One region of the Ferdinandcohnia jepli genome, then DNA from elsewhere that is predicted to be linked to it. Evidence: riboswitches for the same ligand, from Rfam matches in the RefSeq annotation. Region 1 holds a riboswitch; each other region holds the start of a gene.

What was found. Region 1 has a riboswitch for thiamine pyrophosphate ahead of thiT (energy-coupled thiamine transporter ThiT). Riboswitches for the same ligand answer to the same signal wherever they lie in the genome.
Positions count from the first base shown of each region.
Region 2: it holds a riboswitch for thiamine pyrophosphate, as region 1 does, so the genes downstream of both, AB3M96_RS18500 (3-oxoacyl-ACP reductase) here and thiT (energy-coupled thiamine transporter ThiT) in region 1, are expected to answer to the same signal.
Region 3: it holds a riboswitch for thiamine pyrophosphate, as region 1 does, so the genes downstream of both, AB3M96_RS18350 (3-oxoacyl-ACP reductase) here and thiT (energy-coupled thiamine transporter ThiT) in region 1, are expected to answer to the same signal.

Region 1 is NZ_JBFOKR010000035.1:189-10,226, forward strand. Features, by position in the region: gene AB3M96_RS23025 (cupredoxin domain-containing protein) at 1-329, opposite strand, end outside; gene rpsF (30S ribosomal protein S6) at 534-821, shown strand; gene ssb (single-stranded DNA-binding protein) at 880-1,428, shown strand; gene rpsR (30S ribosomal protein S18) at 1,478-1,717, shown strand; gene thiT (energy-coupled thiamine transporter ThiT) at 1,950-2,516, opposite strand; TPP riboswitch at 2,592-2,694, opposite strand; gene AB3M96_RS23050 (YybS family protein) at 2,836-3,801, shown strand; gene AB3M96_RS23055 (DHH family phosphoesterase) at 3,829-5,796, shown strand; gene rplI (50S ribosomal protein L9) at 5,796-6,242, shown strand; gene dnaB (replicative DNA helicase) at 6,475-7,839, shown strand; gene AB3M96_RS23070 (adenylosuccinate synthase) at 8,060-9,346, shown strand.
Region 2 is NZ_JBFOKR010000018.1:47,033-57,070, forward strand. Features, by position in the region: gene AB3M96_RS18460 (aspartate:alanine exchanger family transporter) at 1-238, shown strand, start outside; gene AB3M96_RS18465 (proline iminopeptidase-family hydrolase) at 393-1,262, opposite strand; gene AB3M96_RS18470 (Na+/H+ antiporter NhaC family protein) at 1,411-2,829, shown strand; gene AB3M96_RS18475 (hypothetical protein) at 2,880-3,062, shown strand; gene AB3M96_RS18480 (DoxX family membrane protein) at 3,084-3,464, opposite strand; gene AB3M96_RS18485 (glycerophosphodiester phosphodiesterase) at 3,512-4,321, opposite strand; gene AB3M96_RS18490 (RlpA-like double-psi beta-barrel domain-containing protein) at 4,478-4,921, opposite strand; gene thiW (energy coupling factor transporter S component ThiW) at 5,253-5,756, opposite strand; gene AB3M96_RS18500 (3-oxoacyl-ACP reductase) at 5,771-6,532, opposite strand; TPP riboswitch at 6,623-6,729, opposite strand; gene AB3M96_RS18505 (M42 family metallopeptidase) at 6,971-8,047, shown strand; gene AB3M96_RS18510 (S1C family serine protease) at 8,171-8,995, shown strand; gene AB3M96_RS18515 (Parvovirus coat protein VP1-like protein) at 8,982-9,221, opposite strand; gene AB3M96_RS18520 (hypothetical protein) at 9,145-9,336, shown strand; gene AB3M96_RS18525 (endonuclease MutS2) at 9,342-10,038, opposite strand, start outside.
Region 3 is NZ_JBFOKR010000018.1:20,131-30,168, reverse strand. Features, by position in the region: gene AB3M96_RS18390 (hypothetical protein) at 1-189, shown strand, start outside; gene AB3M96_RS18385 (aldo/keto reductase family protein) at 307-1,254, shown strand; gene AB3M96_RS18380 (DNA alkylation repair protein) at 1,397-2,053, shown strand; gene AB3M96_RS18375 (endonuclease MutS2) at 2,487-4,424, shown strand; gene AB3M96_RS18370 (hypothetical protein) at 4,430-4,621, opposite strand; gene AB3M96_RS18365 (Parvovirus coat protein VP1-like protein) at 4,545-4,784, shown strand; gene AB3M96_RS18360 (S1C family serine protease) at 4,771-5,595, opposite strand; gene AB3M96_RS18355 (M42 family metallopeptidase) at 5,719-6,795, opposite strand; TPP riboswitch at 7,037-7,143, shown strand; gene AB3M96_RS18350 (3-oxoacyl-ACP reductase) at 7,234-7,995, shown strand; gene thiW (energy coupling factor transporter S component ThiW) at 8,010-8,513, shown strand; gene AB3M96_RS18340 (RlpA-like double-psi beta-barrel domain-containing protein) at 8,845-9,288, shown strand; gene AB3M96_RS18335 (glycerophosphodiester phosphodiesterase) at 9,445-10,038, shown strand, end outside.

The DNA of each region.
Region 1 (10,038 bases):
TGTTTGCCGGTAAAGATAAATGACTCACCATTCATTATTTCAGGTTTATCAGTACTAGGTAGCCATAAGGCATGTTGTAGTTCGTCTTCACTTTCGAGAGTGATTTTAACTTGTTCTCCAACTCCTACTTTAATTTCAGCAGGTTCAAAAACATAGTCTTCTGGGTTTGGACCAGTCTTTGCTATAACTACATATTCTTTCATATCACTTTGCTTAATGCTTTTTATATTGGTTTTTTCATCACCCTTTGCTTCATCTGAATTAGCACATGCTATTAAAGTTGAAGAAATAAGTATGACAAGAAAAGCCATAACCATAGTTTTTTTCATGGATATCCCCCTAAGATGCATATTTTATGGAAGAGTTTATCATATCATAACTATATTTAAGAAACAGTACCCTAAAGAGAGAATATGAGATTCAACTTGCTAATAAGAAGTGGTTATGCTATAATTTTTTTCTGTGAGTAATTGAAAAATATTGCTCCTTGCCCTTATTGATAAGGGCCGTTAGACCAAAAGGAGGTGAACGTGATGAGAAAATACGAAGTTATGTATATCATCCGTCCAAACATTGATGATGAAGCGAAAAAAGCTTTAGTTGAGCGTTTTAATGGCGTTTTAACTGACAATGGTGCGGAGATTACAAACGTAAAAGAATGGGGTAAGCGTCGTTTAGCTTATGAAATCAATGATTTCCGCGATGGTTACTACATGATTCTTAACGTAATGTCAAACGCTGAAGCTGTTAACGAATTCGATCGTTTAGCTAAGATCAACGAAGACATTATCCGTCATATCATTGTTAAAGAAGAAGAATAATTTTAACTTTTAAAGAGCGTATGCTCTGTTTTGAATATCCTGTAAAGGAGTGGTTCTGATGATGAATCGCGTAGTTCTCGTAGGGAGACTTACGAAGGATCCTGAATTACGATATACCCCAAGTGGAGTAGCTGTTGCAACCTTCACACTAGCGGTGAATCGAACATTCACGAATCAACAAGGCGAACGTGAAGCTGACTTCATAAATTGTGTGATTTGGCGCCGACCAGCAGAAAATGTCGCTAACTTCCTTAAAAAAGGCAGCTTAGCTGGTGTTGATGGTCGTCTTCAAACAAGAAGTTATGAAGGCCAGGATGGTAAACGTGTATATGTTACTGAGGTAGTTGCAGAAAGTGTTCAATTCCTTGAACCTAGAACTGCAAATGACCAACAACGCAGTGGTGGAGGAAACTTTGGTGGCGGCTATGGTGGAAACCAAGGCGGAAGCCAGGGTGGCAATCAAGGTCAAGGCGGTTATTCTCCATACGGACAAAATCAGAACCCACAACGTAATAATAACAATCAAGGCTTTACAAGAGTAGACGAAGATCCATTTGCTAATGATGGACAACCAATTGACATTTCAGATGATGATCTGCCGTTCTAACTTGTAAATTTGATTCGGATAAAAAGTAAGAGGAAGGAGGAGAATATAAATGGCTGGTGGACGTAAAGGTGGACGTGCAAAACGTCGTAAGGTGTGTTATTTCACTGCAAACGGTATTTCACGCATCGATTATAAAGATGTAGATTTACTTAAAAAATTCGTTTCAGAGCGTGGTAAAATTTTACCTCGTCGTGTAACTGGTACTAGCGCAAAATACCAACGTAAATTAACTGTTGCTATTAAGCGTGCTCGCCAAATGGCATTATTACCATATGTTGCAGGTGAATAGTAGATAAGTAAGCGATGGCTATAACAGCTATCGCTTTTTTGTTGTTTAGGAAATTATAAAATTTTATGATGTTGATAACTTGAAAAAAGTTATCCAAGTCCAGCTTCAGCGCCTGTCGGGGCTGACCAAGGCGCTTGCGCTTTGGTCTTTGTTTTTTATCTATAGTGCAATAGCTTGAGGCTTCTATAAATGAAGGTAAAAAAAGCCCCTAAAGCAAAGTAGGGGCCTTGTATTAAACGGTTTGCTTTAAAACAAAGAATCTCGGTGAAGATAATATTAACAATGACATAATGATTGAACAAAATACAAAAGCACCAATCATAGTTATTCCATTCGCAGTTAATGAGAACCAAACTGCTTCAAAGCCTTTTAATTGTTCGGCAAAGAAAATAAACCCTGATACAAAATGCCAGAAATAACGTGCAATACTTCCAATTAAGATAGCAAAGATAATGAGGACAAGTGACTTGCCTTTATTACCATCTTTTAAGTTTTTTTGTACACTATTTTTAAATAGACCAGCAAATCCAATAAATGAAAATGCTAAGAAATAATCGATAGCACCCTGAACAGGGTGAATAATCCATGGATCAAACACAATTTGTAAAAGTCCCCATAAGAAGCCTGAAAGAACTCCAATTTTAAAACCCCATCTAAGTGCGACAATAAACACTGGTATCATGGCGAATGATATAGAGATGGAAGGACCAAAATCTATAGATGGAATTAGGTCCAATAATAAAGCTAATGCCGCAAAAATTGCCGCCTCAATCATTGCTTGTAATCTACTATTTCTCATAAAAAAACCTCCTATATGGTGTGTGTAATAAACAAAACGCACCGCATAGGAGAACAACTTTAAAAAAGGTAGTAGTTCTCAATAATTCCACATCCCTACGCTAGAATTAACTAACAGGTTCAAAGGGTCAGAACGAAAAATCGTTCACTCTCAGCATTGTGCTCCCCTAGTGGTTACGTTTACTTATTTACTACTATCATAATAGAAAATAGGGAAAAGTAAAGGGAAAATATCATTTTCTTGATAATCTCATAATCGCAAAAGTTGAACACTTACCGCTAAGTCTTTACAATAGAAGGAGATTTTAAGAAGTATTTTCATGCAAATATTGTTCTTAGTTATTAGAGGTGAAAAGGTGAAAAACACGAAGATATTAACAGAGGGTTCAATGCTGATTGCCGTGTATTGTGTACTCTTACTTGTTTCTTTATATGTACCCATACTAGGCTCCTTGATTGCATTTCTACTACCTATCCCATTTATCCTTATTACCGTAAGACACGGAGTTAAACAGAGTGTATTATTTTTAGTAATAGGGTTTTTATTATCAGGATTACTTGGGTCAATTTTAGGGATTGCACACACACTGATGTTTGGGGTTGCTGGTATTGTAATAGGCGAGTTAATTAGGAGAGAGAGAAACGGTATTGAGCTATTTCTAGGTGCAACTTTATCCTATCTTGCTTCAATCTTTATTATGTACATAGCTATAATTGGAGTATTTCAAATTGATGTAATTGAAATGTTAACTGAGGGTTCAAGAGAATCCTTTGAAATGGCAGAGGAGATCGTCCAGGCAACAGGTACAGATGCTAACACAGATATCATTTTCCAATTAGAAGAATCACTTGAAATGATGCAGTACTTAATTCCAAGTTTATTTGTTTTTCTAGCAATGATTTCGGGTTTTATTACAGTTTTGGCCATTCATCCAATTCTAAAAAGACTTCGGGTACAAATGAATCCATTTCCTCCTTTTAGGGATATTTCGTTTCCTAAAAGCATCATATGGTATTATCTACTTATTTTATTAGTAAGTTTTATGGAATTAGAAAAAGGTTCTTTTGCTTATACTGCATTTCTTAACTTCTTTTTTATCTTGCAGTTATTCATGGTGATACAAGGGTTGTCATTTATCTATTTTTATTGTCATCAAAAGAAAATTTCCAAGGCAATCCCAATTGTTATAACCATTCTTACACCATTTCTTCTTTATATTATTCGAATCTTAGGTATAATTGATTTAGGATTCCAGTTGCGAGATAGAGTGAACCAAAAGAAGTAAAACAAAGCTTTAGGAGCTGAAAATTAGATGCCAGACTTTTACAGAAGGAAATTATTTCGCTACCCTATTTATGCGTTACTTATTATTACAGCATTACTAATTGCATTTCTTTTTTATTTTCAATGGGTGATTGGGTTAGCATGTTTTCTGCTCCTTGGATTAGTCGTTTTTTATATGTACAAAGCAGATTTATTATTAAATAAGGAGATGGAGCAATATATTTCAACACTTTCTTATCGTTTGAAGAAAGTTGGGGAAGAGGCGTTAATGGAAATGCCTATTGGTATACTGCTCTATAACGATGAATATGAGATTGAGTGGGCCAATCCTTATTTGTCATCATGTCTTGATGCTGATACATTAGTGGGCCGTTCTTTATACGATGTAGGTGAAGCTATTGTGCCATTAATTAAACAAGAGGTTGAAAGTGAAACCATATCATTACACGAACAAAAGTTTAAGGTGATTATCAAACGCGAAGAGCGCCTTATGTACTTTTTCGATGTAACTGAGCAAATTGAGATTGAACAGCTCTATGAAGCAGAGCGTACGGTGTTAGGTGTAATTTATTTAGACAATTATGACGAAGTTACACAAGGTATGGATGACCAACGAAAAAGTGCATTAAATAGCCAAGTGACTTCAATACTTAATAATTGGGCAAATGAAAATGGTGTGTTTTTAAAAAGAACATCTTCTGAACGATTCATTGCTGTGTTGAACGAAGATATATTAACTCAATTAGAAAAAACCAAATTTACCATTTTAGATGATGTGCGTGAAAATACCGCAAAGGACAGCGTTCCTCTTACGTTAAGTATAGGTATTGGTGTAGGGGTACCAACGCTACCGGAGTTGGGTGTAGCGGCACAATCAAGCTTAGATCTAGCATTGGGTAGAGGAGGAGACCAAGTAGCTATTAAACTTCCGAACGGAAAGGTTAAATTTTACGGCGGAAAAACCAATCCAATGGAAAAGCGTACTAGAGTCCGTGCTCGTGTTATTTCTCATGCTCTAAAGGAAATTGTAACAGAAAGTGATAAAGTCATTATAATGGGCCATAAATACCCTGATATGGACGCTATAGGAGCAGCAATGGGAATATTGAAGGTTGCTCAGATGAATCATAAAGACGGTTATATTGTATTAAATTTAAATGAAATTGATTCGGGTGTAGGTCGACTTTTAGAAGAAGTAAAGGAAAATTCAGAGCTATGGTCGTTTTTTATTACACCAGAACAAGCTCTTGAAATCGCCTCTAACGACACTTTACTAGTTGTGGTGGATACTCATAAACCATCAATGGTAATTGAAGAAAAGCTTTTATCGAAGATTGATAAAGTAGTTGTTATTGACCATCACCGTAGGGGAGAAGAATTTATTCAGTCACCGCTATTGGTGTATATGGAACCATATGCATCTTCAACTGCAGAGTTAGTCACAGAATTACTTGAGTATCAACCGAAGAGAAAGAAAATTGATATGTTAGAGGCAACAGCTCTATTAGCGGGAATAATCGTAGATACAAAGAGCTTTACATTACGAACTGGTTCAAGAACATTTGATGCTGCTTCCTATTTACGAGCACAGGGTGCAGATACAGTACTAGTTCAGAAATTCTTAAAGGAAAACATGGAGCACTTTAAAAAGCGGGCTAAGATTATTGAGACAGCTTATATATATAAAGATGGAATTGCAATTGCAAAGGGCACTCAAGCAGAGACATTTGACCAAGTAATGATTGCTCAAGCAGCGGATGCGTTATTAACTATGAATGACGTAATTGCTTCCTTTGTTATCTCTATGCGTCATGATTTACAAATTGGGATAAGTGCAAGGTCTTTAGGAGATGTCAATGTCCAGATAATCATGGAAGGCTTAGGCGGTGGAGGTCACCTGACCAACGCTGCAACCCAGCTAGAAAATACTACGATTGATGAAGCAGAACAAAAGTTAGTAGAGGTTATTGACGAGTATTTAGGAGGTAGGAAATAATGAAAGTAATTTTTTTAAAGGATGTAAAAGGAAAAGGTAAAAAAGGAGAAGTGAAAAATGTATCAGACGGATACGCTCATAACTTCTTACTCAAGCAAAACTTAGCGATTGAAGCAACGCCTGCAAACATGAAATCTCTAGAGGCGAAGAAGAATAAGGAATCAAAAGAGGCAGCAGAAGAACTTGAGCAATCTAAGAAATTAAAAGAAAGGCTTGAGAGTTTAACGGTTGAGTTATCTGCTAAATCTGGCGAGGGTGGACGTTTATTTGGATCAGTAACAAGCAAGCAAATTGCAGATGAACTTTCAAAAAAACACGGGATTAAAATAGATAAGCGCAAATTTGATCTTCCAGATGGTATTCGTGCGCTCGGTTTTACAAATGTACCGGTCAAATTACACCCAGAGGTTATTGCTACAGTTAAGGTTCAGGTTAAAGAACAGTAATTTCCATTGAAAAAATATATGAAAAAGGTAGAATGAGAATGTGGTTTTGTATTAGTACAAGATCACATTTTTTGCTTTTACTTACATTTAATAATTGAAAAATACAACTAAAATGAGTTACATTCCGGTCGTATATGTTCTTAGTGTTTTTATATTGGAAATTATGTGAAGATAGATATAATAGATTAATAGATAGAATAACTTTACTGATTAAAAAGGGAGTGGAGAATATATGAGTGATATTTTTGCTGACCGTATTCCTCCGCAAAATATTGAAGCAGAGCAGGCTGTTTTGGGAGCAATTTTTCTTGAACCTAGCTCATTAACTCTAGCTTCAGAGCTACTAATTCCAGAAGACTTTTATCGAGTAGCACATCAAAAGATTTTTAACGCAATGCTTACGCTTAATGATAAAGGTGAACCGGTTGACCTTGTAACAGTTACTTCTGAGTTAGCTGATGCAAAAATTCTGGAGGAAGTTGGCGGAGTTTCTTATTTAAGTGATTTAGCAAATTCTGTCCCAACTGCTGCAAACATAGAGTATTATGCAAAAATCATCGAAGAGAAGTCCATTCTGCGCCGTCTTATTCGTACTGCAACAACGATTGCGACGGATGGTTATTCACGGGAAGATGAAGTAGAAGCTCTCTTAAGTGAGGCAGAAAAAAATATTATGGAGGTCGCCAACCGTAAAAACGCTGGCGCATTCCAAAATATTAAGGATGTTCTTGTACAAACGTATGATAATATAGAAACTCTTCATAACCGTGTTGGTGATATAACCGGTATACCAACAGGGTTCGCAGAGCTTGACCGTATGACTGCAGGATTCCAGCGAAATGATTTAATCATTGTTGGTGCTCGTCCATCTGTTGGTAAGACTGCATTTGCACTTAATATCGCACAGAACGTAGCAACCAAGACAGATGAAAATGTTGCGATTTTTAGTCTAGAGATGGGTGCAGAACAGCTTGTAATGAGGATGCTGTGTGCGGAAGGGAATATTAATGCACAAAACCTACGTACAGGTTCATTAACACCAGAGGACTGGAGCAAGCTAACAATGGCGATGGGAAGCTTATCTAATTCTGGTATATATATCGATGATACACCTGGGGTTCGGATAGGTGAAATTCGTTCTAAATGCCGTAGACTTAAACAAGAAGTTGGATTAGGAATGATTCTAATTGATTACCTACAGTTAATTCAAGGTGACGGTAGAAGTGGCGAGAACCGCCAACAAGAGGTTTCGGAAATCTCTCGTTCATTAAAGGCATTAGCCCGTGAATTAAAAGTTCCAGTAATTGCACTTTCTCAGCTTTCTCGTGGAGTAGAGCAACGTCAAGATAAACGTCCAATGATGTCTGATATTCGTGAATCGGGAAGTATCGAGCAGGATGCTGATATTGTAGCATTCTTGTATCGTGATGATTACTATGATAAGGAATCTGAGAATAAAAACATCATCGAAATCATAATTGCAAAACAGCGTAACGGTCCTGTAGGAACAGTTTCGCTTGCATTTGTTAAAGAATATAATAAATTCGTAAATCTTGAACGAAGGTTTGATGATACAGGAATGCCACCGGGTGCGTAACAGGTAACATAGATAACTACAGAATTGGGTAAAATGACGAGTAGCACAGCTACTCTTTTTTTTATATAATCTCACTAACTTAAACCGAACAAATAGATAAACTTTATATTTTAATGTTCGTGTTTTGTTGACTATGTAAACGTAAGTTGGTAGAATTATCTTGTTTGATATGTGAATTGATTGAAATATTGATACATAAATACCCTGGAGGTGCATTGAAATGTCATCAGTAGTAGTAGTTGGAACTCAATGGGGAGATGAGGGAAAAGGGAAAATTACCGACTTCCTTTCAGAAAATGCAGAGGTTATTGCTAGATATCAAGGTGGAAACAATGCAGGTCATACAATTGTATTTAATGGTGAAACATATAAGCTGCATTTAATTCCATCAGGTATTTTTTATTCCGATAAAGTTTGTGTGATTGGGAACGGTATGGTTGTTGATCCAAAAGCGTTAGTAACAGAGTTAGCTTATCTTCATGATAAAGGAGTAAGTACTGATAATTTACGAATTAGTAATCGTGCTCATGTAATACTGCCGTATCATCTAAAACTTGATGAAGTTGAAGAAGAACGAAAAGGTGCAAATAAGATAGGAACAACGAAAAAAGGGATCGGTCCTGCTTATATGGATAAGGCAGCAAGAGTGGGCATTCGAATTGCTGATCTACTTGATAAAGAAGTATTTGAAGCGAAGCTAACTCAGAACTTAGCGGAGAAAAACCGACTTCTTGAAAAGGTATATGAAGTAGCAGGGTTTACGAAAGAAGAAATCTTAGATGAATATTATGAATATGGCCAACAATTTGCAAAATATGTGTGTGATACTTCTGTAGTATTAAATGATGCACTTGATGAGGGACGTCGTGTTTTATTCGAAGGCGCACAAGGTGTTATGCTTGATATTGACCAAGGTACATACCCATTTGTTACTTCGTCAAACCCGGTTGCAGGTGGCGTTACAATTGGATCAGGAGTAGGTCCGACAAAAATAAATCATGTAGTAGGTGTTTCAAAAGCTTATACAACTCGTGTTGGGGATGGACCATTTCCAACGGAACTTACAAATGAAATAGGCAACCAAATTAGAGAAGTAGGACGTGAATACGGAACAACAACTGGCAGACCACGTCGTGTTGGTTGGTTCGATAGTGTTGTTGTGCGACATGCACGCAGAGTGAGTGGGATTACCGATTTATCTCTAAATTCCATTGATGTATTAACAGGAATTGAAACATTAAAAATCTGTGTAGCATATCAATATAAAGGGGAAGTCATTCAAGAATTCCCAGCGAGTTTAAAGATACTTGCTGAATGTGAGCCAGTATATGAAGAGCTACCTGGTTGGACAGAGGATATTACAGGTGTGAAAAACCTAGCTGAACTCCCAACAAATGCACGCCATTATATAGAGCGTATTTCACAGTTAACAGGTATTCCTTTATCCGTGTTTTCTGTAGGACCAGATCGTAAACAAACAAATATTGTACGCAGTGTTTATGCTTAAATAGTAAAAGGCATAGTTGGGATCCAACTATGTCTTTTATTTTGGCTCTTTCTACTTATGGCTATATGCGGTTTTATTTTACGAACACAAGGTATTAATTTTGGTTATTTCCGCTCCTGCGGCGTATCACCTGGCTTGCACAGGACAAGGAAGGCTCCGGCAACATAAGCATCGCACGAAGAAAATGCATTGCACTTTCGAGGAGTTACGTACCATTTGCTTTTTATTATTCAGCAAATAACCATTCATAGAGTATTAGAGAAGAAGGAAGACTAGAAGAATAACCCATATTTTTATTATGAGTCCTTCTATCTAGCCATAAAAAAACAAAAGTGACTTTAGAATGAAATAAACGACAGAATAACCGAAAATATGTACGCATCTTTCGTTACAAAGTCATATGTTTTTTTCAAAATTTTACAATTCTTTTGTAAAAAAATGACAGTAATGCTACATTTATATTACATTATGGAAACTTATATACATTTTTTTATAATCTATGGTAAATTAATAGAGTGTAAAATAGAGAGAATTGTCGAAGAATAATACGCCAAGCGTATTTGTACCCAGATTTTTATCGAATGATAGAATTCTGAGGCATTCGCCGGAGGAAGTAACTTAAGTCAGGTAGTATGGACAACTATACTGAGGAGTTATATCTTTCACTCACAGGGTGAGATGAACGCATTTAA
Region 2 (10,038 bases), on a different contig from region 1:
TCCAATGATTGTTGGATTTTTTATAGCGCGTAAATTCTTCCACCTGAGTATTGTTCATTCATTAGGAGCACTATGTGGCGGGATGACAAGTACACCAGGACTTGGTTCTGTTAACCAATTGATTGACTCAGAGGACCCGGCAATTGCTTATGCCTCAGAGTATCTTTGTAATTTAGCCTTTCATGGTTACCCGAATCCCAATGCTTTCGAAATCTCGGTCACTATAAGCCTTTCATAGTGACCAAATCCCGGTTTATCCAAAATCTCGGCAACTATGGAGCGTTCATGGTTCCGGAAATCCCATTTTTTTAAAATATCTCAGTAATCATAGCCTTTCATATGTAACCTTATAGTTTAATAACTGTTATTTTATTCACTTATTTAAGCAAATTTCAATCAACACTCTTCAAAAAGCTGCGTACCACTCTGACATATTCCTCTTGTTCCTCTAAATATGGCATGTGAGCACTTTGCTCAAATACATGGAACTTGCTTCCTGGAGTCAAAGAGCTAAAATACTCAGTTGAGTTTGGCGTTGCTTCGTCATATCGGCCACATGTATATAATGTTGGAATGTTAAAGTCCTTTAACTGAGATGTACAATCAAAGTCTTTTAAGTTACCTGTTACATGAAATTCTGATGGTCCCCACATTATATTGTATATCTCAGGGTTTTTATACTTTCTCCCCTCTTTTAGAAACTCCGGATATGGGTCAAGTCGGCAAACAAAATGTTTGTTGAAAATCTCGGTCGCTTCCTTATATTCTTCAGAGTCTGTCGTTCCATTTTTTTCATGTATCTTTAATGTCTCTTGAACATCTTTTGGTAGTTTCTTGCGGTTTTCTTCTTGATCCGCAGCCCATTGTGGTGCACTTAAACATGGACTTGAAAATAGTATACTTTTAACACCCGCTGGTTTTGCTAAGTAATATGCCGCGGCTAGGGTTGTCCCCCATGAATGTCCGAGGATATGGAATTCCTCAAGGCCAAGTGCGTTCTTCAATTGTTCAAGTTCCTCAACGAAACGGTCGATTGTCCATAATGATGTGTCAGTTGGGCGGTCTGATTTTCCGCAGCCTAACTGATCATAAAAAATTACGGGACGATCTTCCGCTAATATTCTCAAACCTTGTAATGAAAAATGTGAAGAACCAGGACCACCATGTAAAACAATAACTGGTGTATTCTTGGCGCCTATATCATGTATCTGATACCAGACCTTCCCTCCTGTTACTTCAACAAAACCTTCCTTCATAGACATACGTGACCCTCCTCAATACTTCAACCTCCCTTTATTATCTTGCAAAACTTCTGAAATTGGAAGATACCTTGAAATAAATAATGTTCATATATGTAAGGTAATACTAACTAAATAGCTTAGAAAAATGAAATGGAGGATGAAAGAAATAATGGATCAAGCATGGCTTTCTCTTTTACCATTTCTGATTGTAATCGCAATGTCTATTTGGTTAAAAGATATATTCCCCGGGCTTGTGTTAGGACTTCTTGTGGGCTCCATTCTTGTTACAGCAAGTTTATTAGATGGAACTCAGAAAGCTGTAGAATATGTTGTTACAACACTGTCAGATGAAACAAATATAAAAATCATTAGTTTCCTATATGTTTTTGGTGGTTTAGTTGGAATGATGAACATAGCCGGAGGTATTAAAGGATTTACCGAATGGATTGGAACTAAAATAAAAAGTGAACGTGGTTTACTAGGACTTATTTGGTTTACTCTCCCTTTTACATTTATGATGCCAATGTTTCGGATCATGATGATTGGACCGATTATTAATTCTCTTATAAAGAAAATGAATCTCTCAAAGCAAAAAGTTGGGATGACATTAGATATTTCAACTGAATCTGTTATCGTTCTATTGCCAGTTGCAACGGCATTTGTAGGCTTTATGGTTTCATTAGTTGAAGGTGGGATCCGTGGACTTGATCTGGGAATGTCTCCTTATCAGGTATTTTTGCTTAGTATATTGTTTAACTTTTACGCGATTGTCATGCTGATTATAGGGATTATTCAAACATTTTTGCCCTCGAAAAAACCCAATAATCCCCATATGAGAATAGACCTAGAGGAAAAAGAGCATGAATACCACCGAGCAGGAATTAAACGTGAATTATCAATGGTGAAAGCTCAGCCTTGGCATTTGATTATTCCTGTCTTCTTATTGCTGGGATTATCTTTATATCTTCTATGGCAGAATGGGACGTCACTAGGAGCACAAACTGTTTTTGAAGCTTTTTCAATGGCAGATGCTATATTTGTCATGTTATTGGCCGTTTTTATTACGCTAATTATAACGTTTATTTTTTACATGATGCGGAAGCAACCGCTAAACGAGGTCTTGTATCACTTTTATGATGGTGGAAATCAAATGATGCAGGCGATTAGCCTTTTAGTACTCATTTGGTCTTTAACATTGGCGGCCGAGGAATTAGGTTTTTCTGAGTTTATCAGTTCAACCTTAGGCTCTTTTTTACCAGCTTTTTTAACGCCTGCAACAATCTTTTTAATAGGTTCAATTGTTGGTTATTTTATTGGATCCTCTTGGGGGACATGGGGATTATTTATGCCACTTGGTATAGCTTTAGCTTTATCGACTGGAGCATCGATCCCATTAACAGTTGGTGCTGTATTCGCAAGTGGTGCATTCGGAGCGATAACCTCACCTTTAGGTGATACAACAATCACTACTGCAGCAATACTAGACCTGGATTTAGTTGATTATGCCCGCTATAAATTGAAACTATCAGCTATTGGCGGAGGGATTGCAATAATTTTATATGTAATAAGTGCACTGTTTCTTGTATAGGATTGGTCAAAAGTCCATAAGCTATCTCTATTTAGGAGGTGAATATACATATGTCAAATGAAAAACAGAACGATAGAAATTTTGCGGAAAATCTTAAGAATACTGCAGGCTCAGCATTTGAAACAGTTCATAATGCATTAGAAACTACTGAAGATGCTGCAATGAGTGCTGTTGATGCAACAAAGAATGCAGTAAACAATGTAAGGGAAAGAATGGATAACGATAATGAATAAAAAACGCCTCTTGGCGTTTTTTTATGGTCTTTTTTCGAATATACTTTTAAAGTTATTTCGGTAAAATACTAATAATATTCCATGTGCGATTATGATAACAACTGCTAAAAGTAATAAAGATTGATCCTCAAACAAATGAAGCAAGAAGATGTTTACTACCAGTGGAGCTAGAATGGCCAGTGCTAACGGGACATATCGATTACTTAGTAAGAGTAGCCCACAAAACACCTCTAACGATTTTTCTGCTACTAACAAATAGGAAAAATCAAATAAAGACATCGCTTCTGGACTTGTCGCAATGAACGGGTCTAAACCAAAGATTACAAAAAATCCATTTACGCCTGCAACTAAAAATAACACACCTAAGAATACTCTAGGTACATGCAATGCTACCTTTTTCAAACGAACACCCCCTTATATAAGTATACAAGGGAACGCGAATTAATTTGCTATTTTTGTAAAAGTTGCTGCGTTTCTTTTATAAAATCAGTGAAATATCCGTCTACACCGTATTTTATGATTCTTTTTTGTTCAGCTATTTGTGTTTGTTTATTCGTGAAATAAACATGTACTTTCTTACCAGCCTTATGTAATTCTTCAACAACATCTTTCGTAACATCTGAAGATTCAATACCAATAATAGGGTACGGAGTTGACATTGCCTGCTTTAGATCGAACTCTCCTTTTCGATATAAAAGGGTAAGCGGAATAGTAGGAGCTAAAGCCCATAATTTCTCAAGACTCTCCTTAGAAAACGACTGAAGAACAACCCTCTTCGTTTTTAAAACGTCATACTTACGTAAGAGTTTCACTAAGGGCTCTTCCATCACAAGTTGATTATTTACCTTCCTTGTTTCAATATAAAAGTTTTCATTTTTTGCAAAGGTTTTTAGAATTTCTTTTAAACTAGGTATTTCTTCACTTACAGTTTTATTATGAAAAGTACCGATTGTTTTAAAAGACTTTATTTCATTGAGGGTGTAATCAGATACTTTCCCCTTCCCATCTGTCGTTCGATCGAGTGTTGCGTCATGCATTGCAATAAGCTCGTGATCTTTTGTCATACGTAAATCAATCTCTAAATAATCAACACCATCTTTTGAAGCAAGTTTATAGGCTGTTAGTGTGTGCTCGTTAAACCTATTATTCGCGCCTCTGTGGGCTATTATTATTGGTTCCTCATCATCTGGTTTAGCGAGAACTATAGATGTAAGTGACAAACAAAACATAAGTAGTAATAGAGTAGTTCGTTTGATCATATGCAACCTTTCCTATATCAAAGTTATCTTTCCTATTCTTTGTATCTGACAGATATCTATGCTTGGGAGAAAACAATAAACAGCCTTTTCTCCTGTTGTTCAAAGAGATTAGGCTGTTTTCATGTGATGATAATTGCATATTGGTTGCATGTGTTATTAAATTGGAGTGATTTCTACATCTAAAACTCCAACACTTGGTTGTGCACCTAGTGCCTCAAAGGCCATTCTATGAAGATTAATTTTGTTTAACGGGAAGTTCTTCACCGTATCAACAACCGTGACAATAACTTCATGAGAAGGAACAAAAGAAAGATTTCTTACTTTTAAACGTTGACCGCATTTGAACGGACTTCCTTCAGCAACTGCAACTGTCATATTATTATCATATTTCCAACCAATTTCACATTTGGTTGGTACTCCACCCCAAGTCCAAGATGCCTTACCAATGATTGAATCAGTGTCCCTTGGCTGATACCAATATCCTGTTGGATATGGGACGTAATTATAGGATTGCTGCGGATAAGTAGGATAATAGGTAGTTCTTCCATCAATATATCCGTGACAATAAGGACAGTAGTGACCAGACATTTGATTACTCATTCCTCTTCTTCTCCCCCAAAAGCCGTATTTTACTAATTACTTCGTCTAATTAAATTATGTTATAGACACAGTTCTGGTTACAGTTGAGGAGGAAATAAGAAAAAGCTATTTAACTTTATTCAGCAGAAGTCCCCTACTTCTATAAGTGGGGGATGAATGCAAAAGGAGTATACAATTCAGTCAGTGTTAAAACTCCGACTGAATAAAGTTATAGTCTCCGGCGGATGCCTCGATTTTTAAAAGGAAGTCTTTCGAGCAAGCTCGAAAAAAATCGGGTGCAAATACACCAACGCGAATTTAATTTACTTTTGTCCTTTAAAATTCAACCAACTTAAAAATTCTTCTCCTGAAACATTTTAATCGCTGAGCTCTTCATAACGATATTTAAAATTACAAATCCAAAAATTGCCCCAGCAATTGAGCTAAAGATAAACGATGGTACGAATCCAAACAGTGCGGCTTCCTTGCCCATGATGAGTGTAGCTAATGGATAGCACGCAATAGCCCCTAGTATGCCAGTACCTATTATCTCACCTGTTAAAGCCATTGATAGTTTCTTAGTCTTTGAAAATAGATATGCTGCTAAAAAGGCACCAATCATACTACCTGGAAATGCAAATAATGACCCGGTTCCTAACATATTTCGTAATAGTGATACTGAAAAAGCCTGTAATACTGCATACCCAGGACCAAGGATAACAGCAGATAATACATTAATAAAATGCTGCATAGGAAATACCTTTGTAAAACCAATTGGTATTGAGAACAAATGACTTGTAATCGTTCCAACTGCTACTAGCATTGCTGTAACAGTCATTTTTAACGTTTTATTCATTAGAAATCCTCCTTTTAGTCCATTACTAAGCCGCCATCAACGACTAGATTTTGTCCTGTTACTCCCTTTCCCCATGGAGAGGCAAAGAAGAGTACTGCATTTGCTACATCGGAAGGTGTTGTCACCTGTTGCAATGGTGTCGACGATTTGATTAATTGAAAAACTTCCTCTGATGTTGCTGAACTTGCATCTGTTGTTTTGAGTAGCCCACCCGAGACCATATTAACTGTAATCCCATACGCTCCTAATTCTTTTGCCATGCTACGAGTAAACCCTAATAATGCGGCCTTGCTTGTATTGTAATCATGGTAGGCTACTACAGGGTTTTGAAATAGATTTGTTCCAATTGTGATGATACGACCAAACTTTTCTTCTCTCATATCAGGTAAAGCGGCTTGAGTAGTATGTAATGCACCCCTTACAGCACCCTCAAGCTGTGCTTGATAATCCTCCCATGAGATATCATCAGCGTTTTTCTTAGATATTGGATCAAATTTAAACTGAACTAATGCATTATTAATAACAGTTGTTACGGGTTTATCAAAGTATCGCTTAGCTTCACCAAACATTTGTTGGACTTGTTCTCGATTTCGAATATCTGCTTGAATGGCAATAGCGTTTTCTCCTATTTCTTCCTTCAAAGATAGTGCTTTGTCTTCACTTTGAAAATAATTTATTACTACCTTTGCTCCCTCTTGTGCAAAACCCCGTACAATTTCCCTTCCTAAACCACGTGCTCCTCCTGTTACCAGGACAACCTGATTATGTAGATTCATAGTCAAAACCCCCTAAACTAGTGTAAAGAACAACGCAAAAAAGCCAGGTCCATGTAAAATAGACCTGGCTTAAGTAGCGAGATAAAATTGCTAACTCTAACTCTACTTTCCTACGCCGGTATTACCCGGATCAGGTCCAAAGGGTTAAAAAACAACTGTTTTTCTCTCAGCCCAACCGGGCACCCCTAGTAGTTTGCGAATATTCTTTTTTTAAGTATAACGTGGTTACACAAAGATGTAAAGTAATAATTTGGTAAGGTGCGGTAAGTAAAACTGAGTAATAGTAAAGTTAGTAGTCACTTTACCCCTTTAGTTGCACAAAGAGACAAGCTATGTAAAAATAGATTAAAAGATTACTCTATTCGATCTTTTGAGAAATTTCTGTCGTTATAGGCGGAAATTCGTGTTTTTATTAAATTTATCTAGGGGGAACACTTCATGTTTAAAACAACTTTCTTAGAAGAATTAAAGGAACTTGCTAGTATCCAAGGAACACCTGGTCAAGAAATGAATGTAGTTAGAGCTTTAGTAGAGATGTTCAAGCCTTTTGCCGATAAGGTAGAAGTTGACCATATGGGTAATTTATATGCCTACCTTGAAGGAAATCAGCCTGGTCCAAAATTAATGATTTCCGCTCACTCTGACGAAATAGGCTGTGTTGTTCGAGATATTGACGACCGAGGATTCATTCGAGTTGAACGTACAGGTGGAGTTCTTGAGACACTTCTTATCGGACGTAAAGTAAATGTAAATGGGCACTTTGGCGTAATTGGTGTGAAGGCTGGACATTTACAAACTCCCGAGGAACGTAAAAAAGCACCTAGTATTTATGAATTATATGTCGATGTTGGTGCATCTTCAAAAGCTGAAGTTCTTGAAATGGGAATTGAAATCGGCGACCCAATTACATACATAAGTGAAATTGAGCAATTTACGAATAAAGATTTAATTTGCGGAAAAGCCATTGATAACCGTAGCTGTTGTGTCCTATTAGTGGAGCTATTTAAAACGTTACAAAGCCGTGACTTTAGCGGAACATTAGTTGGTGTTGTGGCTGTTCAAGAAGAAGTTGGATTACGTGGGGCAAAAGTGGCAACCTACAAACTAAATCCAGATTATGCAATCGTCCTTGATACGATACCTTGTGCAGATACTCCAGACAGTCTTGGTAGTGGTTATCCGGTTGGTATCGGTAAAGGACCTGTTATTCCTGCTTTAGCTGGAGGTTCTGTACGTGGTAACATTATGTCACCACAAATGAAAAAACTAATAACGTCTCATGCGAAGAAGCTAGAGATTCCTTATCAACTTGCCGTAATGACAGGAGCAACAACTGATGTAGCAGCTGTTCACATTGAGCGTGAAGGAATTCGTGCTGGGGCCATTACCGTAGCTCGCCGTTATTCCCACTCACCTGTTGAAATGGCAGATCTTAATGATTATGAACAAACGCTAACATTACTCAACTCACTAGTAAAAGACCTCGGAAACTGGGGAGAAATGAGCTTTATATAGTAATATACGGCCTGGCCATGCAGATATATTTTAGTGCAGAGGTTCAGGCCAAAAAAATGCTTATACCAACCTATCATTTCACATACTACTATAGAAATAGAAGCAAAGTTAGGAGCTAACCTAGTGGACAAAGATCGTGAGGAACAAACACAAGAAAATAGTAATGATGAGATGGACTGGGATGCTTTTTTTAAAAGTGACGATGATGAAGAATGGGAAAAAGAAAAAGCAAAAAAGAAAAAACGTAGAAGTCTTATTGTTAAATTAGTTAGTTTGTTACTTGTAGTTTCTATGACCGTTACAGGGTTACAGGTTTGGTTCAATGTATTCAACCTCCCTGCAATCCGCTTTGTTGAGGTTTCAAATCGACTATCAAATCAACATGAGGTAAAAGAATACAGGAAAGCAGTTGTAACGATTGAGTGGGCCGGTGTTAAAGGAACTGGTTTTACAGTGGATTCAAGTGGACTAATAGTAACAAATGAACATGTTGTTAACCATACAAACACTGTAACTGTTCAATATCGATCTGGTGATTCATACACTGGCAAAGTTATTGCAAAGGATGCAAACCTCGATATAGCCATTGTCGATATTGAAGCTACTAACCTCCCTACTCTTGAACTTGATAATGCTGATAAGGATTGGAGTAATGAAAAAATCATGTTTATAGGTAATCCTCTGTCTTTTACTCAAATTGCAAATGAGGGTGAAATAAAAGGAAATGTTGTCTTACGTGATTGGGAAGTTCCTGTTATGATGATTGAAGCACCGATTTATCGCGGAAATAGTGGTAGTCCAGTGATTAACAAGGACGGAAAGGTAATTGGTGTAATTTTTGCGACACTTCCTAATCCGACTATTGAAACGGAAGAAATTGTAGGTCTTGCTGTACCTTCCAGCCACATTCTAAAATTACTCGAAGAAGTTGAATTTAAAACGGAGTAAAAATGCTTTTTAATTTTATCATCTTCGAAAAGAAGTTTGCGTCCCTGCCTTCCTTGGTAAAGGGATTACTTTTTGTTTCTAAACAATGTAAAAATGCCTCGTCGCATATTCTTGACGGTCCAAATCTTTGGTAACAAAAATCATGTTGCATGCAGCAGTTATCAACGGCATTCGTTGGTGGACCACTTCCCCCACATCCTGGTCCGCACCAACGGTATCCAGGCATACAAAAACCAACTCTCCTTCTTTTATACATAGAAAAACCCTTCCTTCTCGGTTTGTTTTTACTAAAATATGAAACACAAGTCGAGAAAGATAGGGCTATTGTAAAATCTGGGTAATTGTTTTAAATACGGTCTATATCTTCAATAACTAACCCTTCTACATGATGCTTAGACATTTCTTTTCGTATCTTCCTGTTTTCTTTCGATTCGAAAAGAATATCAAAATCGTAATCTTCGGGATACAGATCCTCGGCTTTTATATATAGAGAAAGCCTTTTATGATTAAAGAGTAACCTCTCGCCTTTTACCACCACTTCTACTTCACCTTTATCATTAGCTGGTTTGGAGACTATGCCATATTGATCCAAAGAAGGGATATTTACATTATCTCCTCTTTTAAAAATAGACGCCTCGTTTGGTTTCTTTTCAATCTTTCCATGCTTTTGCTTCTGTACATACTTAGCATTCATCGCAAGCTGAGAGCTTAATTCATTGATAGTAAATGGACTAGCGTCTCGATATTCCTTCGTTTCTCCATAGGTGATTTGATGTGCGCGTTCAATTAGGAATGGATGCATTCCCAATTTCAATGCAATCGTAAATGCTTGGCTATCGCCACCTTTACCAATGATAAGGCGGTATGTCGGTTTTAATGTGCTCGCATCAAACTCCATAGAGCCGTTCTCAAAGCCTTCTCTGTTTTCAGCATATGTTTTAATTTCACTATAATGAGTTGTCGCAAGAAGCGTTGCCCCTTTTTGATACAGTTCTTCAAGAATTGAAGTTGCAAGTCCCATTCCTTCTGCAGGATCTGTACCT
Region 3 (10,038 bases), on a different contig from region 1:
ATTAATCAATACCCAACTGTTGAACCGTTAGAAAAAATCGAAGTCCTTGAATTTAAAAGAAATTTTGACGAATATGAGATGACTATCAAAGGAAAACATCCTGAACAGGATTTAGTACATACATATGAATACACTTTTGAAAAAGAGGGTTTAGACTTTAAAATAATTGGATTTGCAAATCTAAATTAGATTTTATGTACTTTCTATGAATCTATTAAGTTTTTAATACTTTAAAAATGAGAAAAATTCCTTTAAGTGGTAAAATAAAAGATGATTTTAAATACATACATAAAGGAGCTCATGACTATGGAATATCGTCGTCTTGGAGATACTGGTCTTAAGGTAAGTGAAATTAGCCTTGGAAGCTGGTTAACATATGGTGGGTATGTTGAAGAGCAAAATGCAGCTTCATCTATTGATAAAGCATATGAACTAGGAATTAACTTCTTCGACACAGCAAACGTGTATATGCGCGGTGAGGCTGAAAAGGTTGTTGGTAAAGCATTAAGCAAATATGATAGAAGTTCTTATGTTCTGGCAACAAAGGTCTTTGGAAAGATGGGGGATGGACCAAATGATTCTGGGTTGTCTCGTAAGCATATCATGGAACAATGTCATGCAAGTTTAAAAAGACTTGGAACTGACTATATTGATATCTATTATTGTCATCGCTTCCATACAGAAACACCTCTTGAAGAAACATTACGTGCTCTTGATGACCTTGTACGACAAGGAAAAGTGTTGTATGTAGGTGTTAGTGAATGGACTCCGGAACAAATCTCGGAAGCAGTGCATCTTGCTGATAAAAAGCTATTAGATCGTATCGTCGTAAATCAGCCGAACTACAGTATGCTTCACCGTTATATTGAAAAAGAAATTATTCCTGTTAGTGAGAAGCATGGGATTGGACAAGTTGTATTTTCACCACTAGCACAAGGTGTGCTGACTGGAAAGTATAAAAAAGGTGAGGCAGTTCCTGCTGGTAGCCGTGCTTCACAAGAGAAGTTAGGTGACTTATTTGGTGTTCTAAATGATGCGAACCTCGATAAGGTTGAATTATTGAAGGGTATTGCAGAAAATGAGAATCTTTCTTTATCACAACTTGCGATAGCATGGATTCTACGTCAACCAAATGTAGCAAGTGCATTAGTAGGTGCAAGTCGACCAGAGCAATTGGAAGAAAACGTGAAAGCATCTGGTGTTGTTTTAAGTGAAGACACACTTCAACAAATTGAAGAAATTCTATCTGTATAACCAGTTATGGGACAGCTTGTCTGTCCCATTTTTTATACTTTAAGAAAGGTTAACTTCCTTGAAAGGATTAAATTATAAGAAAAGACATCGATTTCTGCCGTCATGGGCGGGAAATCGTGTTTTTCTAATAAGGAGTTTAAAAATGATTGACTTAATCGTTCGTTTATTTGAAGAACATCGTAATCAGGAAAACGCCATCCCTATGCAGAACTATATGAAAAACAAGTTCCTATTTCTTGGTATTAAGACGCCATTACGAAGAGAGTTAATGAAGAGGTTTTATACAGAAACTGGTGTCTTAAAACAGGATTTCCAACCCTCTTTTGTAGAGCTTTTATGGGAAAAAGATGAGCGAGAATATCAAAATGCAGCCCTCGATTATATGCAAAAATCGATAAAAAAGATTAATAAAGAACACTTACCATTTCTAGAAAACCTTATTACAACCAAATCTTGGTGGGATACAGTGGATGTGCTTGCACCACATTTAGTAGGTAAGGTTGCAAAAGAAACACCTGAAGTAATTGCGGAATATATTGAAGGGTGGGCATACGGTGACCATATATGGTTATCCCGTTCATCAATACTTTTTCAACTTAAGTATAAAGTACGTACAGACGCAGAGCTTTTATATCGTTACATACTTGCAAATGCAGCAAGTAAAGAATTCTTTATTCAAAAGGCCATTGGCTGGGCGTTAAGAGAGTATTCGAAAACTAATCCAGAATCAGTCCGCAGCTTCATTCAACTAAACAATTTACCGAAATTGAGTATAAGAGAAGGAAGTAAATACATTTAGAGTAAAAAAATAGAAAATTGTCTATATACATTTGATTTTTTGGTGCTATAATAATGGTATCTTCCAAGTAAAGGGGTTTATTTTATGAAGGGTGCAGTTCTTAACTAAAACGTAACTTTATACGTGCGAGTCTGAAAAAATTGCTTTATAGCAGATGTTTATTTGTTATACCCAATTTTCGGATCGTGAAATGTTAAGAACAAAGGTTTGCGCCGACTCCTTCTACGAATGAAGTATGTTTGTACGGATTTATCCTTACGAATGTTTCATTGTATATGATGACTTTTTGACCGCAACAGAACCAATGTGTTCTCTTGCGGTTTTTATTTTATACAAGGTTTTTAGAGAAACCTTCTTAAAAATGAGTATGTACTCCTGTTCTTACGTTTCCTCGCACGTGTGTAAAACCAAAAACACATTAGGAGGAATTCCATTGAATTCACAAACCATCGAAGTTCTACAATTTACTGATATTAAAGACGAAATCGCAACATATTGCATTTCAGAACTAGGAAAAGAAAAAATTGAATCTATAACACCTTCTCGTACGAAGAGGCAAATTGTTGCTTGGTTAAATGAGGTAAGTGAAGCGAAAAAGGTATTGGAAATTAGCACAAGTGTACCGATTCATACGTTAAAGGATATTAAATATCTATTAACTAGCATGCATAAAGCAGTGACATTACGGCCAGATCATTTAATGAATCTATGTGATTTCTTAGTTTGTATCGAAAGACTTAAAAGATTTATGAGTGATAAGGAATATGCAGCACCTATTATCTCAACCTATGTATATTCTCTTTTTGACTTAAAAGATTTGGCAGATGAGATTGCGCGTTGTATCCGCCATGGAAGAGTTGACGACTACGCAAGTAAAGAATTATTGAAAACGAGAAAACAAATCAGTATCCAAGAAGAACGATTAAAAGCAAAAATAGAGCAATTTGTTAAATCATCCAAGAACAGCAAGTATCTCCAAGACAATCTTGTCAGTGAACGAAACGGGAGATACGTTATCTCTGTAAAGAAAGAATATCGAAAACAAATCAAAGGAACTGTACTTGATACATCTGCTTCAGGTGCGACTCTATTTATGGAGCCAGAAGAGATAGGTTATCTACAGGAAGACATTAATTTGTTAAAAATGCAAGAGGAGGCAGAGGAGCATCGTATCTTAACACAATTAACTGGTTTGGTCGAAAAACACGAGCATGAAATAAAAATAGCTGTTGAAACGATGATTCAATATGATGTTATTTTTGCCAAAGCTAAATACAGCCAAATAATAGGAGGGATTGCTCCACAAATAAATGAGCATCATACTATTCGTCTAAAGAATGTAAGACACCCACTATTAGGTGCACCGGCAGTTCCACTGAATTTTACGATTGGGGAAGACTATGATGCCTTAGTCATCACAGGTCCAAATACAGGAGGAAAAACGGTAACGGTAAAAACGGTAGGGTTACTGACTCTAATGGCACAATCAGGTATGCATATTCCAGCAGATGAAGGTAGTGAAATTGCAATCTATGATAAAATTCTCGTTGATATTGGGGATGGCCAGAGTATTGAGCAATCTCTTAGTACGTTTTCATCACGAATTAAAAACATTATTGAGATATTAAAAGAAACGACGCCACATTCACTTGTATTATTAGATGAACTAGGGGCAGGTACAGATCCTGCAGAAGGAATGGGACTTGCAACTTCAATTCTTGAAGAACTGTATCAAAAAGGGGCAACGCTTCTTGCGACAACTCATTATAGTGAAATTAAAACATATGCTGAAAACAGAGAAGGCTTTGAGAACGGCTCTATGGAGTTTGATGCGAGCACATTAAAACCGACATACCGCCTTATCATTGGTAAAGGTGGCGATAGCCAAGCATTTACGATTGCATTGAAATTGGGAATGCATCCATTCCTAATTGAACGCGCACATCAAATCACCTATGGAGAAACGAAGGAATATCGAGACGCTAGTCCATTTACTATCAATGAATTAAGCTCTCAGCTTGCGATGAATGCTAAGTATGTACAGAAGCAAAAGCATGGAAAGATTGAAAAGAAACCAAACGAGGCGTCTATTTTTAAAAGAGGAGATAATGTAAATATCCCTTCTTTGGATCAATATGGCATAGTCTCCAAACCAGCTAATGATAAAGGTGAAGTAGAAGTGGTGGTAAAAGGCGAGAGGTTACTCTTTAATCATAAAAGGCTTTCTCTATATATAAAAGCCGAGGATCTGTATCCCGAAGATTACGATTTTGATATTCTTTTCGAATCGAAAGAAAACAGGAAGATACGAAAAGAAATGTCTAAGCATCATGTAGAAGGGTTAGTTATTGAAGATATAGACCGTATTTAAAACAATTACCCAGATTTTACAATAGCCCTATCTTTCTCGACTTGTGTTTCATATTTTAGTAAAAACAAACCGAGAAGGAAGGGTTTTTCTATGTATAAAAGAAGGAGAGTTGGTTTTTGTATGCCTGGATACCGTTGGTGCGGACCAGGATGTGGGGGAAGTGGTCCACCAACGAATGCCGTTGATAACTGCTGCATGCAACATGATTTTTGTTACCAAAGATTTGGACCGTCAAGAATATGCGACGAGGCATTTTTACATTGTTTAGAAACAAAAAGTAATCCCTTTACCAAGGAAGGCAGGGACGCAAACTTCTTTTCGAAGATGATAAAATTAAAAAGCATTTTTACTCCGTTTTAAATTCAACTTCTTCGAGTAATTTTAGAATGTGGCTGGAAGGTACAGCAAGACCTACAATTTCTTCCGTTTCAATAGTCGGATTAGGAAGTGTCGCAAAAATTACACCAATTACCTTTCCGTCCTTGTTAATCACTGGACTACCACTATTTCCGCGATAAATCGGTGCTTCAATCATCATAACAGGAACTTCCCAATCACGTAAGACAACATTTCCTTTTATTTCACCCTCATTTGCAATTTGAGTAAAAGACAGAGGATTACCTATAAACATGATTTTTTCATTACTCCAATCCTTATCAGCATTATCAAGTTCAAGAGTAGGGAGGTTAGTAGCTTCAATATCGACAATGGCTATATCGAGGTTTGCATCCTTTGCAATAACTTTGCCAGTGTATGAATCACCAGATCGATATTGAACAGTTACAGTGTTTGTATGGTTAACAACATGTTCATTTGTTACTATTAGTCCACTTGAATCCACTGTAAAACCAGTTCCTTTAACACCGGCCCACTCAATCGTTACAACTGCTTTCCTGTATTCTTTTACCTCATGTTGATTTGATAGTCGATTTGAAACCTCAACAAAGCGGATTGCAGGGAGGTTGAATACATTGAACCAAACCTGTAACCCTGTAACGGTCATAGAAACTACAAGTAACAAACTAACTAATTTAACAATAAGACTTCTACGTTTTTTCTTTTTTGCTTTTTCTTTTTCCCATTCTTCATCATCGTCACTTTTAAAAAAAGCATCCCAGTCCATCTCATCATTACTATTTTCTTGTGTTTGTTCCTCACGATCTTTGTCCACTAGGTTAGCTCCTAACTTTGCTTCTATTTCTATAGTAGTATGTGAAATGATAGGTTGGTATAAGCATTTTTTTGGCCTGAACCTCTGCACTAAAATATATCTGCATGGCCAGGCCGTATATTACTATATAAAGCTCATTTCTCCCCAGTTTCCGAGGTCTTTTACTAGTGAGTTGAGTAATGTTAGCGTTTGTTCATAATCATTAAGATCTGCCATTTCAACAGGTGAGTGGGAATAACGGCGAGCTACGGTAATGGCCCCAGCACGAATTCCTTCACGCTCAATGTGAACAGCTGCTACATCAGTTGTTGCTCCTGTCATTACGGCAAGTTGATAAGGAATCTCTAGCTTCTTCGCATGAGACGTTATTAGTTTTTTCATTTGTGGTGACATAATGTTACCACGTACAGAACCTCCAGCTAAAGCAGGAATAACAGGTCCTTTACCGATACCAACCGGATAACCACTACCAAGACTGTCTGGAGTATCTGCACAAGGTATCGTATCAAGGACGATTGCATAATCTGGATTTAGTTTGTAGGTTGCCACTTTTGCCCCACGTAATCCAACTTCTTCTTGAACAGCCACAACACCAACTAATGTTCCGCTAAAGTCACGGCTTTGTAACGTTTTAAATAGCTCCACTAATAGGACACAACAGCTACGGTTATCAATGGCTTTTCCGCAAATTAAATCTTTATTCGTAAATTGCTCAATTTCACTTATGTATGTAATTGGGTCGCCGATTTCAATTCCCATTTCAAGAACTTCAGCTTTTGAAGATGCACCAACATCGACATATAATTCATAAATACTAGGTGCTTTTTTACGTTCCTCGGGAGTTTGTAAATGTCCAGCCTTCACACCAATTACGCCAAAGTGCCCATTTACATTTACTTTACGTCCGATAAGAAGTGTCTCAAGAACTCCACCTGTACGTTCAACTCGAATGAATCCTCGGTCGTCAATATCTCGAACAACACAGCCTATTTCGTCAGAGTGAGCGGAAATCATTAATTTTGGACCAGGCTGATTTCCTTCAAGGTAGGCATATAAATTACCCATATGGTCAACTTCTACCTTATCGGCAAAAGGCTTGAACATCTCTACTAAAGCTCTAACTACATTCATTTCTTGACCAGGTGTTCCTTGGATACTAGCAAGTTCCTTTAATTCTTCTAAGAAAGTTGTTTTAAACATGAAGTGTTCCCCCTAGATAAATTTAATAAAAACACGAATTTCCGCCTATAACGACAGAAATTTCTCAAAAGATCGAATAGAGTAATCTTTTAATCTATTTTTACATAGCTTGTCTCTTTGTGCAACTAAAGGGGTAAAGTGACTACTAACTTTACTATTACTCAGTTTTACTTACCGCACCTTACCAAATTATTACTTTACATCTTTGTGTAACCACGTTATACTTAAAAAAAGAATATTCGCAAACTACTAGGGGTGCCCGGTTGGGCTGAGAGAAAAACAGTTGTTTTTTAACCCTTTGGACCTGATCCGGGTAATACCGGCGTAGGAAAGTAGAGTTAGAGTTAGCAATTTTATCTCGCTACTTAAGCCAGGTCTATTTTACATGGACCTGGCTTTTTTGCGTTGTTCTTTACACTAGTTTAGGGGGTTTTGACTATGAATCTACATAATCAGGTTGTCCTGGTAACAGGAGGAGCACGTGGTTTAGGAAGGGAAATTGTACGGGGTTTTGCACAAGAGGGAGCAAAGGTAGTAATAAATTATTTTCAAAGTGAAGACAAAGCACTATCTTTGAAGGAAGAAATAGGAGAAAACGCTATTGCCATTCAAGCAGATATTCGAAATCGAGAACAAGTCCAACAAATGTTTGGTGAAGCTAAGCGATACTTTGATAAACCCGTAACAACTGTTATTAATAATGCATTAGTTCAGTTTAAATTTGATCCAATATCTAAGAAAAACGCTGATGATATCTCATGGGAGGATTATCAAGCACAGCTTGAGGGTGCTGTAAGGGGTGCATTACATACTACTCAAGCCGCTTTACCTGATATGAGAGAAGAAAAGTTTGGTCGTATCATCACAATTGGAACAAATCTATTTCAAAACCCTGTAGTAGCCTACCATGATTACAATACAAGCAAGGCCGCATTATTAGGGTTTACTCGTAGCATGGCAAAAGAATTAGGAGCGTATGGGATTACAGTTAATATGGTCTCGGGTGGGCTACTCAAAACAACAGATGCAAGTTCAGCAACATCAGAGGAAGTTTTTCAATTAATCAAATCGTCGACACCATTGCAACAGGTGACAACACCTTCCGATGTAGCAAATGCAGTACTCTTCTTTGCCTCTCCATGGGGAAAGGGAGTAACAGGACAAAATCTAGTCGTTGATGGCGGCTTAGTAATGGACTAAAAGGAGGATTTCTAATGAATAAAACGTTAAAAATGACTGTTACAGCAATGCTAGTAGCAGTTGGAACGATTACAAGTCATTTGTTCTCAATACCAATTGGTTTTACAAAGGTATTTCCTATGCAGCATTTTATTAATGTATTATCTGCTGTTATCCTTGGTCCTGGGTATGCAGTATTACAGGCTTTTTCAGTATCACTATTACGAAATATGTTAGGAACCGGGTCATTATTTGCATTTCCAGGTAGTATGATTGGTGCCTTTTTAGCAGCATATCTATTTTCAAAGACTAAGAAACTATCAATGGCTTTAACAGGTGAGATAATAGGTACTGGCATACTAGGGGCTATTGCGTGCTATCCATTAGCTACACTCATCATGGGCAAGGAAGCCGCACTGTTTGGATTCGTACCATCGTTTATCTTTAGCTCAATTGCTGGGGCAATTTTTGGATTTGTAATTTTAAATATCGTTATGAAGAGCTCAGCGATTAAAATGTTTCAGGAGAAGAATTTTTAAGTTGGTTGAATTTTAAAGGACAAAAGTAAATTAAATTCGCGTTGGTGTATTTGCACCCGATTTTTTTCGAGCTTGCTCGAAAGACTTCCTTTTAAAAATCGAGGCATCCGCCGGAGACTATAACTTTATTCAGTCGGAGTTTTAACACTGACTGAATTGTATACTCCTTTTGCATTCATCCCCCACTTATAGAAGTAGGGGACTTCTGCTGAATAAAGTTAAATAGCTTTTTCTTATTTCCTCCTCAACTGTAACCAGAACTGTGTCTATAACATAATTTAATTAGACGAAGTAATTAGTAAAATACGGCTTTTGGGGGAGAAGAAGAGGAATGAGTAATCAAATGTCTGGTCACTACTGTCCTTATTGTCACGGATATATTGATGGAAGAACTACCTATTATCCTACTTATCCGCAGCAATCCTATAATTACGTCCCATATCCAACAGGATATTGGTATCAGCCAAGGGACACTGATTCAATCATTGGTAAGGCATCTTGGACTTGGGGTGGAGTACCAACCAAATGTGAAATTGGTTGGAAATATGATAATAATATGACAGTTGCAGTTGCTGAAGGAAGTCCGTTCAAATGCGGTCAACGTTTAAAAGTAAGAAATCTTTCTTTTGTTCCTTCTCATGAAGTTATTGTCACGGTTGTTGATACGGTGAAGAACTTCCCGTTAAACAAAATTAATCTTCATAGAATGGCCTTTGAGGCACTAGGTGCACAACCAAGTGTTGGAGTTTTAGATGTAGAAATCACTCCAATTTAATAACACATGCAACCAATATGCAATTATCATCACATGAAAACAGCCTAATCTCTTTGAACAACAGGAGAAAAGGCTGTTTATTGTTTTCTCCCAAGCATAGATATCTGTCAGATACAAAGAATAGGAAAGATAACTTTGATATAGGAAAGGTTGCATATGATCAAACGAACTACTCTATTACTACTTATGTTTTGTTTGTCACTTACATCTATAGTTCTCGCTAAACCAGATGATGAGGAACCAATAATAATAGCCCACAGAGGCGCGAATAATAGGTTTAACGAGCACACACTAACAGCCTATAAACTTGCTTCAAAAGATGGTGTTGATTATTTAGAGATTGATTTACGTATGACAAAAGATCACGAGCTTATTGCAATGCATGACGCAACACTCGATCGAACGACAGATGGGAAGGGGAAAGTATCTGATTACACCCTCAATGAAATAAAGTCTTTTAAAACAATCGGTACTTTTCATAATAAAACTGTAAGTGAAGAAATACCTAGTTTAAAAGAAATTCTAAAAACCTTTGCAAAAAATGAAAACTTTTATATTGAAACAAGGAAGGTAAATAATCAACTTGTGATGGAAGAGCCCTTAGTGAAACTCTTACGTAAGTATGACGTTTTAAAAACGAAGAGGGTTGTTCTTCAGTCGTTTTCTAAGGAGAGTCTTGAGAAATTATGGGCTTTAGCTCCTACTATTCCGCTTACCCTTTTATATCGAAAAGGAGAGTTCGATCTAAAG